Filimonas effusa: one gene and its partner. Each later gene encodes a partner of the first gene's protein in a complex. Links are inferred from orthologs where the notes say so. Each region holds a gene or a part of one and is shown on either strand. Other genes may lie near its edges.

Region 1 (8,959 bases):
CACCAGTTTTACATTGTGTACAAACTGATGCAGGAAGGTGGCGGAAAAGTGGAACGAGAAAACGTCCACTGTTTCATGGCTGCCGCTGCAATTCTGCGTTGGCAATTCTGCACACTGGGAACAGCTTTTCTCGAAGCAATATTTGTTCGCCGTTGTACAGTAACGCAGTTCCAGGAAGTTTTCTTCCGGTTTCTGGTCGTTATAATGGTATACCAACATGCCCGTATCTTCACTCGTCCATTTCTGCTGGGCATAATATCTCCTGATCACATATTGAATGGAGCCGGGAATATGTTGTTCTTTAAGATGCAACAAGTTCATACTCGGTTCAATAGTATTCCTATGCGCTACTTTCAGTATATCCAAAACTTGTAACATGATTGCGCAAATTTAATGTATCTACATGTAACATTCGACGAGGTTACACCGGGTATACCCCATTTCTGGCAATAAAATGACGAAAAGAGGCCCATTGGGACAGGGGGAAGGGATATTTCCACATACTGTTCACAAACCTGTTAAAACGTCAGTTTAGGCAGGGTTTTTAGTTATAAACCCCTTAATTTTTCGTAGTTTTGCAGGCTCTCATTCTATAATAACATACAACTGTTCATATTTATATCTATCTATGAGTGAAGAAACGATGAACGTGGAAGCCCCTGTACAAAGTGGTTATGGTGCAGACAGCATTCAGGTGCTGGAAGGGCTGGAAGCGGTACGTAAAAGACCGGCCATGTATATTGGTGATGTGGGTGTTAAAGGTTTACATCACCTTGTGTATGAAGTAGTTGACAACTCTATTGACGAAGCCCTCGCCGGCTGGTGTAAAAATATTGAAGTTACTATCCATGAAGACAATTCCATCAGTGTTCAGGACGACGGGCGGGGTATCCCTACCGGCATGAACACCAAGGAACAAAAAAGCGCCCTGGAAATAGTAATGACAGTACTTCATGCCGGAGGTAAGTTTGATAAGAATACATATAAAGTTTCCGGTGGTTTGCATGGCGTGGGTGTGAGTTGCGTTAACGCATTGAGCACCGTACTGCATGTAACCGTACACCGCGAAGGAAAGATCTTTGAACAGGAGTACCGTACGGGCATTCCCCAGTATGATGTACGCGAAATAGGTGTCAGCGAGCTTACCGGCACAAAGGTACATTTCTGGCCTGACGGATCTATTTTCCAGACCACCCTCTACAATAAGGACATTCTTGAAGGCCGTTTGAGAGAACTGGCTTTTCTTAATAAGAAGATCAGCATTACCCTTACCGACCTGCGTGAAAAAGACGAACAGGGTAATGTTTATGTAAAAAACTTCTACAGCGAAGGCGGTATTGTTGAATTCGTAGAATTGCTGGATGCCAACGGGAAACGCACACCGCTGATACCTAGCACCTTATATGTAGAAGGACATGATGCCAACAGTAATGTCGCCGTTGAGGTTGCCATGACCTACAACGATGATTTCAAGGAGCATATCTTCTCGTACGTTAACAATATCAATACTATAGAAGGTGGTACGCACGTTACCGGTTTCCGCCAGGCGCTGACGAGGGTGTTTAAATCGTATGGCGACAAACAGGGTCTTTTTGAAAAGGCCAAGGTGGAAATTGAGGGTGACGACTTCCGGGAAGGTTTAAGCGCCATTGTTTCGGTAAAAGTGCCGGAGCCACAGTTTGAGGGTCAAACCAAGACCAAACTGGGTAACAGCGATGTTAGCGGTATTGTGCAAACCACGGTAGCTGCTGCACTGCAAAATTACCTGGAAGAGAATCCCAAGGAGGCTAAAAACGTTATTTCCAAGATCATATTGGCGGCCCAGGCCCGTGTTGCGGCTAAAAAAGCACGCGAGATGGTACAACGCAAAACCGTTTTAACCGGTGGCGGCTTACCTGGCAAGCTGGCAGACTGTTCGGAACGTGATCCGGAACGTTGCGAATTATACCTTGTGGAAGGTGATTCGGCAGGTGGAACGGCTAAGCAAGGCCGTGACAGGAGCCACCAGGCTATCCTGCCGCTTCGGGGTAAAATCCTTAACGTAGAAAAGGCTATGGAGCATAAAATCTACGAAAACGAGGAAATCCGCAACATTTTCACTGCCATGGGTGTTACAATTGGAACGCCTGAAGATCCTAAAGAACTGAACTTAAGCAAATTACGCTACCATAAGCTGATCATCATGACGGATGCCGACGTGGATGGCTCGCATATTGCTACGTTGATCCTAACGTTTATTTTCCGTTATATGAAGGCCCTGGTAGAGCAAGGCCACGTTTACCTGGCGCAGCCGCCGCTGTACCTGATTAAAAAGGGTAAAGAACAGGCATACGCCTATAACGAGGTACAAAGGAAAGAGCTGGTAGATCGCATCTCCGGCGGTAAAGAAGACAGTGTCACGATTCAGCGATATAAAGGTCTTGGTGAAATGAATGCCGATCAGTTATGGGAAACAACCATGGATCCGGCCCGCAGAACGCTGAAAAAGGTAACTATAGAGAGCTTGGCTGTTGCTGATGGCGTATTCAGCATGCTCATGGGCGATGAAGTTGCTCCCCGCAGGGAGTTTATTGAAACGCACGCCAAATACGCCAAAATCGATGCTTAATACTGCTTATGCGGTATGGCATTCTTTTGGAAAACAGCCTATTTTTACTAATTTTTTAAAATCAAAGACAAATGGACACATCAAAAATGATCAAGGCATATTGCTTAAAGACTAAGGAGAAAGATGTTCCCTTACAGGATGCAGTGATTTCTAAAACAGCTAAAGGCGGTTATATTGCTAAAGGTCATGATGGCAAGGGTAATAAAATGAGTGCTATCCTGGGTGAAGCAAAAGCGCTTCAGGCAATCGCTGACGGCGTAGCCAAGAAAGACTTCTAGTCTCGGGGCAGACACACAACTTTATAGAAAAGCGGCTGTATCTTTTCAGATGCAGCCGCTTTTTTTATTCTTGCTTTTGCTAAAGATTGCTAAAAAAAGAAACATTTTTAAAGAAGCTTTTGAGAAGCTTTAAAGATGCTTTTAGGATGCTTTAAGACAGCCTTTTCAAAATCGCCGCTTTTTTTAGCAATCTTTAGCAAAAACGGTGAAAATATTTTCTATTGCTTATCGCCTATCACTCCTTTTTTCATCAGATCCAGGAAACGATGCATATCGTTCATGTCTTTGATATCATCGACCACCAGCAGGAAGTTTTTAGCAGATTGCTTTAACCGCGCCTTATTGGTTCCTGTTTGCAAATACTGAAGAATATTTTTAAAGAGATCGGATTCAAAATAAGGAGAATCGTTCTTGTTGATAAAGTAACAACGCAACGTATCCTCTTTCAGCGCCATTTTCTCGAATCCCAATGATACTGCCAGCCAGCGGCAGCGCACCGTTGTGAACAGGTCATCTACCGATTGGGGCATGGGACCAAACCTGTCGAGCAACTCCTGGTGGAAAGCCTGCAATTCTTCGTCCTTTTCGCAGTTATCGAGACGTGTGTACAAAGACAGCCGTTCTGTAATGCTTTCTACATAAGAGTCGGGGATAAGCACTTCAAGGTCGGTATCGATGGTACAATCGCTGACGAAGTCATCCTGTTTGCTGATCTCTTCTTTGAACAGCTCTTTAAACGAAGTCCGTTTCAGTTCCCTGATGGCCTCGTCGAGGATCTTCTGGTACATTTCGAAGCCTATATCGGCCATGAAGCCGCTTTGTTCACCACCGAGCATATTACCTGCGCCACGGATATCGAGGTCGCGCATTGCTATCTGGAAGCCGCTGCCGAGGTCGCTGAACTGCTCGAGCGTTTGTAAACGCTTGCGGGAATCGGTAGGCAAAGTACTTACCGGCGGCGCCAGCAGGTAACAGAATGCTTTCCTGTTACTGCGTCCTACCCTGCCTCTCAACTGGTGCAGGTCGCTTAAGCCAAAGTGATGCGCATTGTTGATAATAATGGTATTCACATTTGCGATGTCGACGCCGCTTTCCACAATATTGGTACAGATGAGGACATCATATTTACGGTCGATAAAGTCGAGGATCCGTTCTTCGAGTTCTGCGCCGTCCATTTGACCGTGTGCATAGGAGATACTCAGGTCGGGGCATAAAGCCTGTATGAGGCCGGCCATTTCCTTTAATCCCTGTACCCGGTTATGAATAAAGAACACCTGTCCTCCGCGCTCCGTTTCAAAGTAGATGGCATCTCTGATGACATCCTGGTTAAACACCTGGATTTCCGTTTGAACGGGCTGGCGGTTGGGCGGCGGGGTATTGATGATACTGAGGTCGCGCGCTCCCATAAGAGAGAACTGCAGTGTACGTGGTATGGGTGTGGCTGTAAGGGTCAGGCAATCCACATTCGTTTTCATGGTTTTCAGCTTCTCCTTGTGCGCCACGCCAAACTTCTGCTCTTCGTCGATGACCATTAATCCCAGGTCTTTGAACTTCACTTCTTTCCCCAGCACGCCATGTGTACCAACGAGGATATCGATCTTACCTTCTTCGAGGCGCTTCAGCGTTTCTTTCTTTTCTTTCGAAGATTTAAAACGGTTGATGAAGTCGACTGTTACGGGGAAGTCTTTCAGCCTTTCTTTAAACGTTTTGTAGTGCTGGAAAGCAAGGATGGTTGTAGGCACCAGTACGGCGGCCTGTTTGCCATCGACAACCGTTTTGAAGGCGGCTCTTATGGCAACTTCGGTTTTACCGAATCCAACGTCGCCACAAACCAGGCGGTCCATAGGTGAAGGCTGCTCCATATCCCTTTTCACATCTTCGCTGGCTTTAGCCTGGTCGGGTGTGTCTTCGTATACAAACGAAGCTTCGAGCTCGGTTTGCATATAGTTGTCAGGCGTATGTGCAAAGCCTTGCTGCGCCTTTCTCTGAGCGTATAATTGAATCAGGTCGAAGGCTATTTCCTTCACCTTCGCCTTTGTTTTTTCTTTCAGTTTACTCCAGACCTCGCTGCCCAGTTTATTTACTTTGGGCACAGTACCTTCTTTACCTGTGAACTTGGAGATCTTGTGGAGTGAGTTGATGTTTACATACAGGATGTCGTTATCCTTATACAGGATACGCACCATTTCCTGCACCTTACCATTGGTTTCAATTTTCTGCAAACCGCTGTAGGTACCCACACCATGGTCGATATGTGTTACATAATCGCCCGGCTGCAATTCACGCAGTGTTTTAAGCGTGATTGCCTTGTTCTTGTTAAAGGCCTGTTTTACGCGGTATTTATGATAACGCTGGAAGATCTGGTGATCGGTATAACAAACCACCTTAAGATCGTGGTCGATGAAGCCGCTGTGGATAGAAGTGGCTACCGGAACAAACTGCAGCTCGGTATTGAGATCGGTGAAAATAGTATTCAGCCGTTCGAGCTGCCGTGCCTGTTCGGCAAACAGGTAGATGGTGTATTTATTGGTTTCATGTGATTTGAGATCCCTGATCAGGAGATCGAACTGGCGATTGAAAGAAGGCTGCGGTTTGGTATTGAATTCAATTTCAAAAGTCGCCAGTTGCGGCTTGTATCCTATTTCAATCACCTGCCTTTGCTTTAACTGGCGCTCTATGGTTGCTGCGGGAACGAAATCGTGCAGGGATACTTCCTTCAGTATTTTGGTATCGTCTTCATCGTCCTGCACATCGGGTGCGGGTTCGTTACCGGCGGCTTCCATTCTTTGCAGGTACAGCCCCAGGTCTTCTTCCTGCTGACTGATCTTTTCTTTGATCACATCCCAGTCGTCGAGCCAAACCATCATATTTTCGGGCAGGAACTCGAGCAGGGTCACTTTTTCACCTGTCGTGAACTGTGTTTCAATATTCGGGATGATACTTACCTGCAGCAGTTTGCGTTCGCTCAACTGTGTTTCGGGATCGAAGATCCGGATACTGTCCACTTCGTTACCAAAAAGCTCTACACGGTAGGGTTTATCATTACCAAACGAGTAGATGTCGAGAATGCCGCCCCGTACTGCAAACTGGCCCGGTTCATATACAAAGTCGGTACGGACGAAGCCATACATTACGAACAATTCGAGCAGTCCATCAACATTCAGGGTATCATTTGCTTTTATCTGGATGATATTACCGCTGAGTGTTTCGGGCAGCACCACCTTTTCGAACAGGGCTTCGGGGTAGGTGATGATCATTTTACGATTACCGCCGGCTGCAAGCCTCGTCAATGCTTCGGTACGAAGCATTACATGAGAACTGTTGAGCAGTTTAAAGTTCTTCCTGTTTTTAAACGAAGAGGGGAAATAGAACAGGTCGATGGCCCCGGTCAGGTTTTCGATCGTATTGTGGAAATATGCCGCTTCTTCGGCATCGTTCAGGACCACGAGGTGATTCAGCTTTTTGGTTTGCTCAAGCTGGAAAATAGCACCAAGCAAAAATTCGCGACTACTACCTTGTAAATTCTTTAGGAAAACCGGCTGTTTTGTGTTTTCCGGATGATCAGCGGCAAAAGCCAGCCTGTCCGCCAACTGTAAAAGGCGGGGGGATTGTTTGTACAGCTCCAACAACGCACTAAGATTCATAAACGGGAGCAAAGATAAAAATAAAAAACGCAGCCCGGATAGGAAAATACGCCCATATCTCCTATTGAGCTGCGTTCGACAAAGAGTATGCAATACTAACTGTCAAGCTCTTATCTAGTTACGTATTGCAGCAGGGTCTGATGCAAATATAGTATGAGCGCATAGCAGGGAAAATAGACCCCAGGGTCTGATTTTATGAGACCATTAAATCCATCATATTTGCATATGAAGTTTCTGCGGCTTAAAGTGTTTTTGATCATACTATCGGTGCTGTTCATAGCGGCACCGGGCAAGGCAGATACTTTACGTTTATCTCAACCTGAACAGCTTGCAGCGCCGCTGTCGCTTACCCCCTATCTGCAGGTAATGGAAGATTCGCTGCATCTTTACTATCTGGGAGCTATAGAATCGCATCCGCAATGGTTTCGCCCTTATAACCGTTTTCAGAGTCATCATCCCCGCAGCACCTACTGGCTGAAGATGGAAATAGCGACAGACAATTTATGGCAACCCGAATCCCTTGCCCTGGCTTTCGAGAATATAAGCCTGGTTGATCTTTATTTTTCTCATTCCAATGAGCCTTACCAACACCAGCAGGCAGGTATATTCCGGCCGGCCAGCGCCATCAGTCCCGATGACAGCCGCACTTTTTTTTCTTTCCGGCTCCAGGCAGGCAAACACTACACAATTTTCCTTAAAGTATTACATGAAAAAGGATATAAGCCGGAACTACTATTCAAGCTCCAGCAAAAGGAAGGATACCTCCGGACCTTACAACGAAAAATACTTTCGGATAGCCTTACATTCGGCGCATTGATCATATTTCTGCTATATACCCTGCTTTCGTGGATAGTAAGCCGTTTCAGGCCTTATGGCTGGTTATCGCTGATGATTGCCGGTACTGCCTTATATAGCCTTAGTATGAATGGTTACTTTATAGACCTGTGCTTTCCGGAACATCCCGCTACAGGGTGGCTATTTAACCTGCCGTTTATACAGATCGCCTTTTTAGCTGTATTTCTGCTGATGATGGATTTCTGGCAGATAAAAACTGCCGCTCCCAAGCTATATAAATACGGTATGGCAGGTATGTACCTGATGATTGCATTTGCAATAGCAAAAAATATCATGCTCGCCGTCACCAACGACTACAGGCTGGGCAATATACTCGTAGCCTGTTCCTTTCCCATACCTGGTTTCTTTTTCGCTTATGCGATATGGCATTGCTGGAATCATCTCAACCATGCCCAACGTTTCCTGGCATATGGGATCATCTTATTTGGCGTATCGGCGATAGCAGTGATTACGGTAGTAATGGTAATGCACGAACAGGCTATTACCATCAACCCCTACATCTCCAATTTCACCGTACTCATTGTGGTACTGCTCTTTTCTATTGGTTTGAAAGAAGAGCTTCGTCAATCGGAGATCAAGCGGAATGCCTCATTGCAAAGACTTGCACTTTTACAAAAACTTCAGAATGATTCACTTGAAAAAAAGGTAGCGGAAAGAACAGAGCAGCTGGTAGCGCGTAATGCCCGTATTGAAACGCTTATCAATGAGCTACACCACCGGGTAAAAAATAACCTGCAATTATTATACAGTCTAAACCAATTACAGCTGCCCATTGTGTTGGACAGCAAGGCGCAGGACATCCTGAAAAGCAATATATCGAAGATCAAAGCCATGATCCTCGTTAACCAGAAGCTTTACCAGTTTGATGATATCAGTTCGGTAAACCTGAAAGAATTTATTGAGGAGCTCTCAGCCTATTCGGAACGCATTTATGATACCAAAGGCACTGTTCGTACCAGTCTTTCGCTACCTGATGATATTACTATGGATGCTTCGCACATTCTTAGTTTCGGGCTTATTGTAGCGGAGTTACTCACCAATGCTTACAAGTATGCTTTTGCCAATACGCAGGAGCCACTGATCCGAATGAGCATAACCCCCATTACGGAGCATACCATCCAGTTCGTGTTTTCGGACAACGGGCCGGGTATGCCTGCGGGCCGTGAAAATGTATCGATGGGTGTTCCACTGATAAAAGATCTTTCCCGCCAATTAAATGCGACGGTAGAAATTCGCAATGACAACGGATTAATGTATACATTTACGCTGGCCGTTTAACTTTATGCTACCCGTTTGTAACTCTATATGCGAATCCTTATCATTGAAGACGAGATCATTATCGCCCGGTTTATGGAACAACAGTTAAGATCACATTTTAACTGCGAGATCCGGATAGCACTATCAACCGCCGAGGCTGCGCTCGAAATGGAACAATATTCCCCCCATCTCCTGCTATGCGATATCAATCTTAATGAAGACCAGAATGGCATTGAGCTGATAGCGAACCTGCAGAAGCATTACCTGTTCGAGGTCATCTTCATTACTTCGTACCAGTCGAAAGGCATTATTGAAGA
Region 2 (6,582 bases), 390 kb from region 1 along the record:
AAACAAAATGTTCCTGAATGAGACTGAGCATCACCTGCCGGCATTTTAAAGACCTGGCCCCTCACGAAATCTATGCATTCATGCGTTTACGCAGCGAGGTGTTTGTGGTTGAGCAAAGCTGCATTTATCTTGATGCAGATAATATAGACCAGTATTGCTATCACCTGCTGTTGCGCGATGGAACAGAGATCGCCGCTTATGCCAGGTTGGTCCCCCCGGGCGTATCCTATACCGAAACTTCAATAGGCAGAATTGTTACCAATCCCGCCTATCGCGGCCAGGGCAACGGCAAGCAACTCATCAACATAGCGCTGGAAGAATGTTCCCGCCTGTTTGGCGTTGGCCCCGTTAAAATAGGCGCACAACTCTACCTGAAAGAATTCTATAAAGCCTTTGGCTTCGTTCCCGTAAGTGAAGTATATGACGAAGACGGCATAGAGCATATCAAAATGCTGCTGACACCTAACCCTTCAACTCTGTTTTAAGGAAACGGGCAGTATGGCTTTCTTTGTTTTTGATCATCTCTTCGGGTGTACCCTCAAAAAGGATGCGCCCGCCGCCATCACCACCTTCCAGGCCCACATCAATAATATGATCGGCCACCTTTATCACATCCAGGTTATGTTCTATCACTAATACCGTATTACCACGATCTACCAGTTTATTCAGCACCTCAAGCAGGTGTTGAATATCCTGGAAGTGAAGCCCGGTAGTAGGCTCGTCGAGAATATAAAATGTTTTGCCCGTATCTTTCTTGGCCAGCTCTGTAGCCAGTTTCACTCGCTGAGCCTCTCCCCCGCTAAGGGTAACCGCGCTCTGCCCAAGTGTTATATATCCCAGCCCCACATCCTGCAACACCTTTATCTTACGGAACAGGTAAGGCACCGCTTCAAAGAAATCACACGCTTCATCAACAGTCATGTTCAGCACATCGCTGATCGACTTGCCCTTATACCTGATCTCAAGCGTTTCCCTGTTATACCTTTTGCCGTTACACTTTTCACAGTGCACATATACGTCGGGAAGGAAATTCATTTCAATCACCCGCATACCGCCGCCTTCACAAACATCACAACGGCCACCTTTTACATTAAACGAAAACCGGCCGGGATTATACCCCCTGATCTTGGCTTCAGGAACGGCAGCGAACAACTGCCTGATCTCTGTAAAGAAACCGCAGTAGGTAGCCGGGTTACTTCTTGGCGTACGGCCAATAGGCGACTGGTCAATCTCTATCACCTTATCAATATGCTCCAACCCCTTTACACTTTTATAAGGCAGCGGTGTCATCCGGCTGTTATAACAATGTTTGGAGAGGATGGGATACAAAGTTTCATTAATAAGCGTACTCTTACCGCTGCCGCTCACGCCGGTTACCAGTACCAGCTTACCAAGCGGGAATTTCACCGATATGTTCTTCAGGTTATTACCGGTAGCGCCCTTCAGTTCAAGATGAAGCCCGTTACCCTTTCTGCGGGTTGCCGGTACTTCAATACCCTTTTTACCGTTCAGGTAAGAAGCCGTATCGGATGGCGCACGCAGCACCTGCTCAGGAGAGCCCTGGGCAACGATATGACCGCCATACTTGCCTGCACGCGGACCTATATCAACCAGGTAATCTGCCGCCAGCATAATATCCTTATCATGCTCCACCACCAGTACACTATTGCCAATATCACGCAGGTTACGCAATGCAACAATCAACTGGTGGTTATCGCGCTGGTGTAAACCAATGGAAGGTTCATCGAGAATATAAGTAATCCCCTGTAACTGCGATCCTATCTGCGTTGCCAGCCTTATACGCTGCGATTCACCACCGCTGAGCGTACGGGAAGGCCTGTTCAGCGTAAGATAAGTAAGCCCTACATCAAGCAGGAACTGTAACCTTTCCCTTATTTCTTTCAGGATATCTTTTGCTATTGCATTCTGCTTATCGGAAAGCCTTTTCTCGATACCTGTAAACCAGGTCATCAGCTTATCAAGGTTCAGGGAGCTTACCTCCGCAATATTCCTTTCATCGACCTTGAACCAGAGACTTTCCTTTTTTAAACGGGCGCCTTCGCAGGCAGGACAGGTTTTAAGTTCCATAAACTGTTCTGCCCACTCCCGGGTACTTTCACTGCTGCCCGCAAACCAGCGGCGGATCATGGGAATGATCCCTTCAAACTCACCATCGTAAGGCGTCGACGCCATCGATTCATCAAAATCTTCTACCTCCTGGCTGCCGCCTTCGGCATTACCATAAAGCAGGATATTAAGACCGGCTGCAGGAAGATCCTTCACCGGTTTATCGAGACTGATCTTATTCTTCCGGGCAATTTGTGCAACAGTTTTAAACATATGTGCTTCCCGCTCTTCCCCCAGCGGCGCTATACCACCTTCACGGATACTTTTATCCGGTTCAGGCAAAATAGCCTCCATACTTATAGAGTATACATTTCCCAATCCTTTACACGAAGGGCACGCACCATAGGGCGAGTTAAAGGAAAACGCATTGGGAGAAGGTTCTTCATAACTGATGCCCGTATCTACGCACATCAGTTGCTTTGAGTACTGCACCAGGATATCTTCTTTGGACCCGCCATCTACCAGCAAAAACATCAGGTCCTTGCCCGACTTCAGCGTTTGCTGTACACTCTGGCTCAGGCGCACCTTCATATCATCGGTCACCTGTAAACGGTCAATTACCACCTCAATATCATGGATCTTGTACCTGTCGAGCTGCATCCGGGGTGTGATATCCAGCACCTCGCCATCTACCCTCACCTTTAAGAAACCCTTTTTACGGATCTCTTCAAAAAGCTCGCGGTAATGCCCTTTACGGCCACGCACCAACGGAGACAGCAGCGTTATTTTCTTACTTTTAAATTTTTTGAATATGTTGTCAACGATCTCCTCTTCGCTGAACTTGGTCATCTTCTTGCCCGTATTGTAGCTGTAAGCTTCGCCTATACGTGCATAAAGCAAACGCAGGAAATCGTATAATTCGGTAATAGTACCTACCGTGGAGCGGGGATTCTTATTGGTGGTCTTTTGTTCGATAGATATAACCGGGCTCAGGCCAAGGATCTTGTCCACGTCAGGCCGTTCCATATCGCCCATGAACTGGCGGGCATAGGCGCTGAAGCTTTCCATATACCTGCGCTGTCCTTCGTTATAAATAGTATCGAAAGCCAGCGACGATTTGCCACTGCCACTCACGCCTGTAAATACAACGAGTTTATTCTTAGGAATACTTATATCAAGATTTTTCAGGTTATGTTCCCTGGCGCCAAATACCTCAATTTTTTCCGTCGCTTCTGCCACTGTTTCGGGGAGACTCTTTTCTTTAACTGCCATAATAACTTGTGTCGGTCATCGAAGGTAGAACAAAGTACGTTAGATATTGTTGAAGAAAAAGTTATGGTCTGAAATCTGAAAATGGCATAGTAATTGGCTACCCTGATCTAAAACATGAAAGTTATGAAAACCCTGAAAATGTCAGTAACGGGCCTGTTGAGCGCCGTAATATTATTTTCTTCCTGCAAAACCTGGAACAATAGCCAGAAAGGCGCAGCTGTAGGCGTAGGCGGCGGAGCCGCTGCCGGTGCCGTTATAGGCAAAATATCAGGCAACACTGCCTTGGGAACCATTATCGGCGCTGCCGTAGGTGGCACAGCCGGCGCTATCATCGGCCGTAAAATGGACAAACAGGCAGAAGATATCAAAACCCAGGTTCCTGATGCTAAAGTAGAAAGGGTGAACGAAGGCATTACCGTTGAATTCAGCAGTAAAGTACTCTTCGGATTCGACAGCTACAGCCTTACCGATGCCTCCCGCGGTTCTCTGGATAAACTCATTAAAGTGCTGAACACTTATCCCGATACCAACGTAGAAGTTCAGGGACATACCGACAACAAAGGTACTGCCGCTTATAACGACAAGCTGTCATTACAACGTGCAGAATCAGTTGCCAGCTATGTGAAATCACATGGCATCGCTTCTTCCCGTATCACTACCAGGGGTTTTGGCTTTAACGCCCCCAAATACACCAACGATACCGAAGACGGCCGCGCGCAAAACCGCCGCGTAGAATTCGTGATCACCGCCAACGAAAAAATGAAATCAGAAGCCGCACAACAGGCTAATCAATAATAAGATCTGTAAACGTTAAGAGAAACGAGGCTGTGTCAATTAAAACACAGCCTCGTTTTTTTGTGCATTCACCCCAACTTCCTGATTCTCACTCCCCTACCCCGTCAGCCAGTCATCTCTACTCCATTCCTTATATTATTTTTAAAAAGAATAATTGGCAATTCAGAAAAAAGAGGAATTTTTGTAATATATCACCTATAACCTTTATGAAGTTCCTTTTAAAGATTTTCCTTGCATTCCTGGTATGCGCACAACTCATTGCCTGTACAAAAGAATACAGTAAAGAGGGCGGCAACCATGTTGTAATACCGCCTCCTGAACCGCCAGTTCCACCTAATGAGCCAGTGAAAACAGATACTGCAGTATATGTAGCCGGCTATTACAGCGTCTTCAGGGATGGCGTATTTACAGCCGTCAGCCTTGCAGTCATATGGCGCAACGGAGTACCCATCGTACTAACAGACAGCACACACCATGCCCGCGCACAGGATGTTGTTGCCGTTGGCGACGATCTCTATGCAGTAGGATTTGAATACACCGACGATCCCCTCATCCGCAAAGCCATGCTCTGGAAAAATGGCGTCCCCACCGCATTAAGCGATGGCAAAACCGACGCCGTAGCCTATTCTATCATAGTAGATGGCTCAGACGTATACATAGGCGGTTTCGCAAGAAAAGGCGACCGCCTGAACAAATCAGTCGCTACCCTTTGGAAAAACGGCGTAGCCCTCTCCCTCACAGATGGCCTCTATAATGCCTACATCTTCAGTATCACCAAACACGGCAGCGATATTTATTGCGGGGGCTCGGAATGGAATCGCTCCTCCATCGAAGTCGCCAAATACTGGAAGAATGGGGTCGCCGTATCACTCAGCGATGGCCTGTATAAAAATGTTATCTCCGGCATCATTGCAGACGGCAATGGCGTTTACGCTTCCGGCACTCAAACACCGATGAACACCCGGGAAACAAGACAAGCGCTGTTGTGGAACAACAAAACCCGTACAGCACTAACCGATGGAAAAACACATAACGCCAGCGCCAACGCCATTCTCCGCATTGGCACAGACTTTTATGTAGCCGGTATGGACGAAAGGTTTGCCGTTATCTGGAAAAACCAGGTACCCACCTACATCGCCGACAAAAGTTATTGGGCCAGTTATGCAGCTGATCTTTGCGTGTTTGGAAACGACTTCTACGCCGTTGGCAACATCGTACTGGATGACCCCAGCTATCCATTATACCCCGTTCTCTGGAAAAACAACCAGGAAACCCGCCTCGAAAACAATGGCGGAGGGGGTGAAGCCTTTAGCGTATTTGTAAGGGAAGAAAAGAAGTAAAAGATTGATAAATGACGCCGCCCGCAATAGCCGCAAACACTTTCACATGGCCGGCTTAGATGCTGCACTATATCATAACTAACCTCAAATGCAAAAACAAAGAAGGGTGAGCATATCAGGAAATGATACGCCCACCCTTCTTAAATAGCACTTCAATATTCAAATAGTATTACATAAGATCTTCAGCACACATGGTGTCAGTGCTTCTTTGCATTAGTTTTAGCACTGCTCCAGCGCCTGCAATATATCTGCAGCAATATCATCGATATACTCAAGACCTACAGACACCCTGATCAACCCCGGCGTAATACCTACAGCCAGCTGATCCGCTTCACTGAGTTTGGAATGGGTAGTAGAAGCAGGATGCGATGCAATGGTGCGGCTGTCTCCCAGGTTTGAAGTAAGCGTGATCATTTTCAGCGCATTCATAAAGGTTACGCCGGCATTCAAACCACCTTTTAATTCAAACGTGATCAAACCACCGCCACGGCTCATTTGCTTCTTCGCGATCTCGTATGCCGGGTGACTTGGCAGGAAAGGATATTTCACACCATTCAGCTTTGGATGGCCTTCCAGTTTCTTAGCCAATGCTTCAGCATTGTTGGAATGCCTTTCCATACGCACATCGAGCGTTTCAAGACTTTTGGTCAATACCCATGCATTGAATGGCGCCATAGAAGGACCGGTATTCCGGCAGAACAGGTAGATCTCGCGAACCAGTTCTTTTTTACCAACAACAATACCTCCCAATACACGCCCCTGGCCATCTATCCATTTGGTAGCGGAATGCACCACCAGGTCGGCGCCGAATGCTATAGGGCGTTGAAGATTAGGCGTAGCGAAACAGTTATCGACACAAAAGATGATGTTATGCTTTTTAGCCAGCTTACCCACCTTTTCCATATCAACGATATCCAGGCCGGGGTTGGTTGGCGTTTCAAGATAGATCAGTTTGGTATTGGGCTTTATCAGCGCCTCCCAGCTGTCTATATCGCTTGCTTCGCCATAGGAGTATTCAATGCCCCATTTAGGCATATACTTCGTCAGCAAAGTATGTGTAGAGCCGAATACAGAAGAACAGCTTAAGATATGATCCCCGCTTTGCAGG

What was found.
Region 2: the proteins of mfd (region 1) and uvrA are in contact, whole or in part, in a crystal structure (PDB 4DFC), measured with the Escherichia coli proteins. The link is inferred for Filimonas effusa from one-to-one orthologs.

The regions. Positions count from the first base shown.
Region 1 is NZ_SDHZ01000002.1:775,733-784,691, forward strand. The notes cover bases 2,905-6,927. They hold mfd (transcription-repair coupling factor), read right to left. Parts: upstream 6,531-6,927; coding sequence 3,105-6,530; downstream 2,905-3,104. Other genes in these bases: ESB13_RS14460 (histidine kinase dimerization/phosphoacceptor domain -containing protein), read left to right, coding at 6,756-6,927. Outside these bases: ESB13_RS14440 (helix-turn-helix domain-containing protein), read right to left, coding at 1-378; gyrB (DNA topoisomerase (ATP-hydrolyzing) subunit B), read left to right, coding at 629-2,608; ESB13_RS14450 (hypothetical protein), read left to right, coding at 2,680-2,886; more of ESB13_RS14460, read left to right, coding at 6,928-8,663; ESB13_RS14465 (response regulator transcription factor), read left to right, coding at 8,691-8,959. UniProt on the Escherichia coli protein: Couples transcription and DNA repair by recognizing RNA polymerase (RNAP) stalled at DNA lesions. Mediates ATP-dependent release of RNAP and its truncated transcript from the DNA, and recruitment of nucleotide excision repair machinery to the damaged site.
Region 2 is NZ_SDHZ01000002.1:385,880-392,461, forward strand. What follows is about bases 263-3,712. They hold uvrA (excinuclease ABC subunit UvrA), read right to left. Parts: upstream 3,340-3,712; coding sequence 463-3,339; downstream 263-462. Other genes in these bases: ESB13_RS12910 (GNAT family N-acetyltransferase), read left to right, coding at 263-485; ESB13_RS12920 (OmpA family protein), read left to right, coding at 3,463-3,712. Outside these bases: more of ESB13_RS12910, read left to right, coding at 18-262; more of ESB13_RS12920, read left to right, coding at 3,713-4,134; ESB13_RS12925 (hypothetical protein), read left to right, coding at 4,341-5,474; ESB13_RS12930 (trans-sulfuration enzyme family protein), read right to left, coding at 5,694-6,582. UniProt on the Escherichia coli protein: The UvrABC repair system catalyzes the recognition and processing of DNA lesions. UvrA is an ATPase and a DNA-binding protein. A damage recognition complex composed of 2 UvrA and 2 UvrB subunits scans DNA for abnormalities.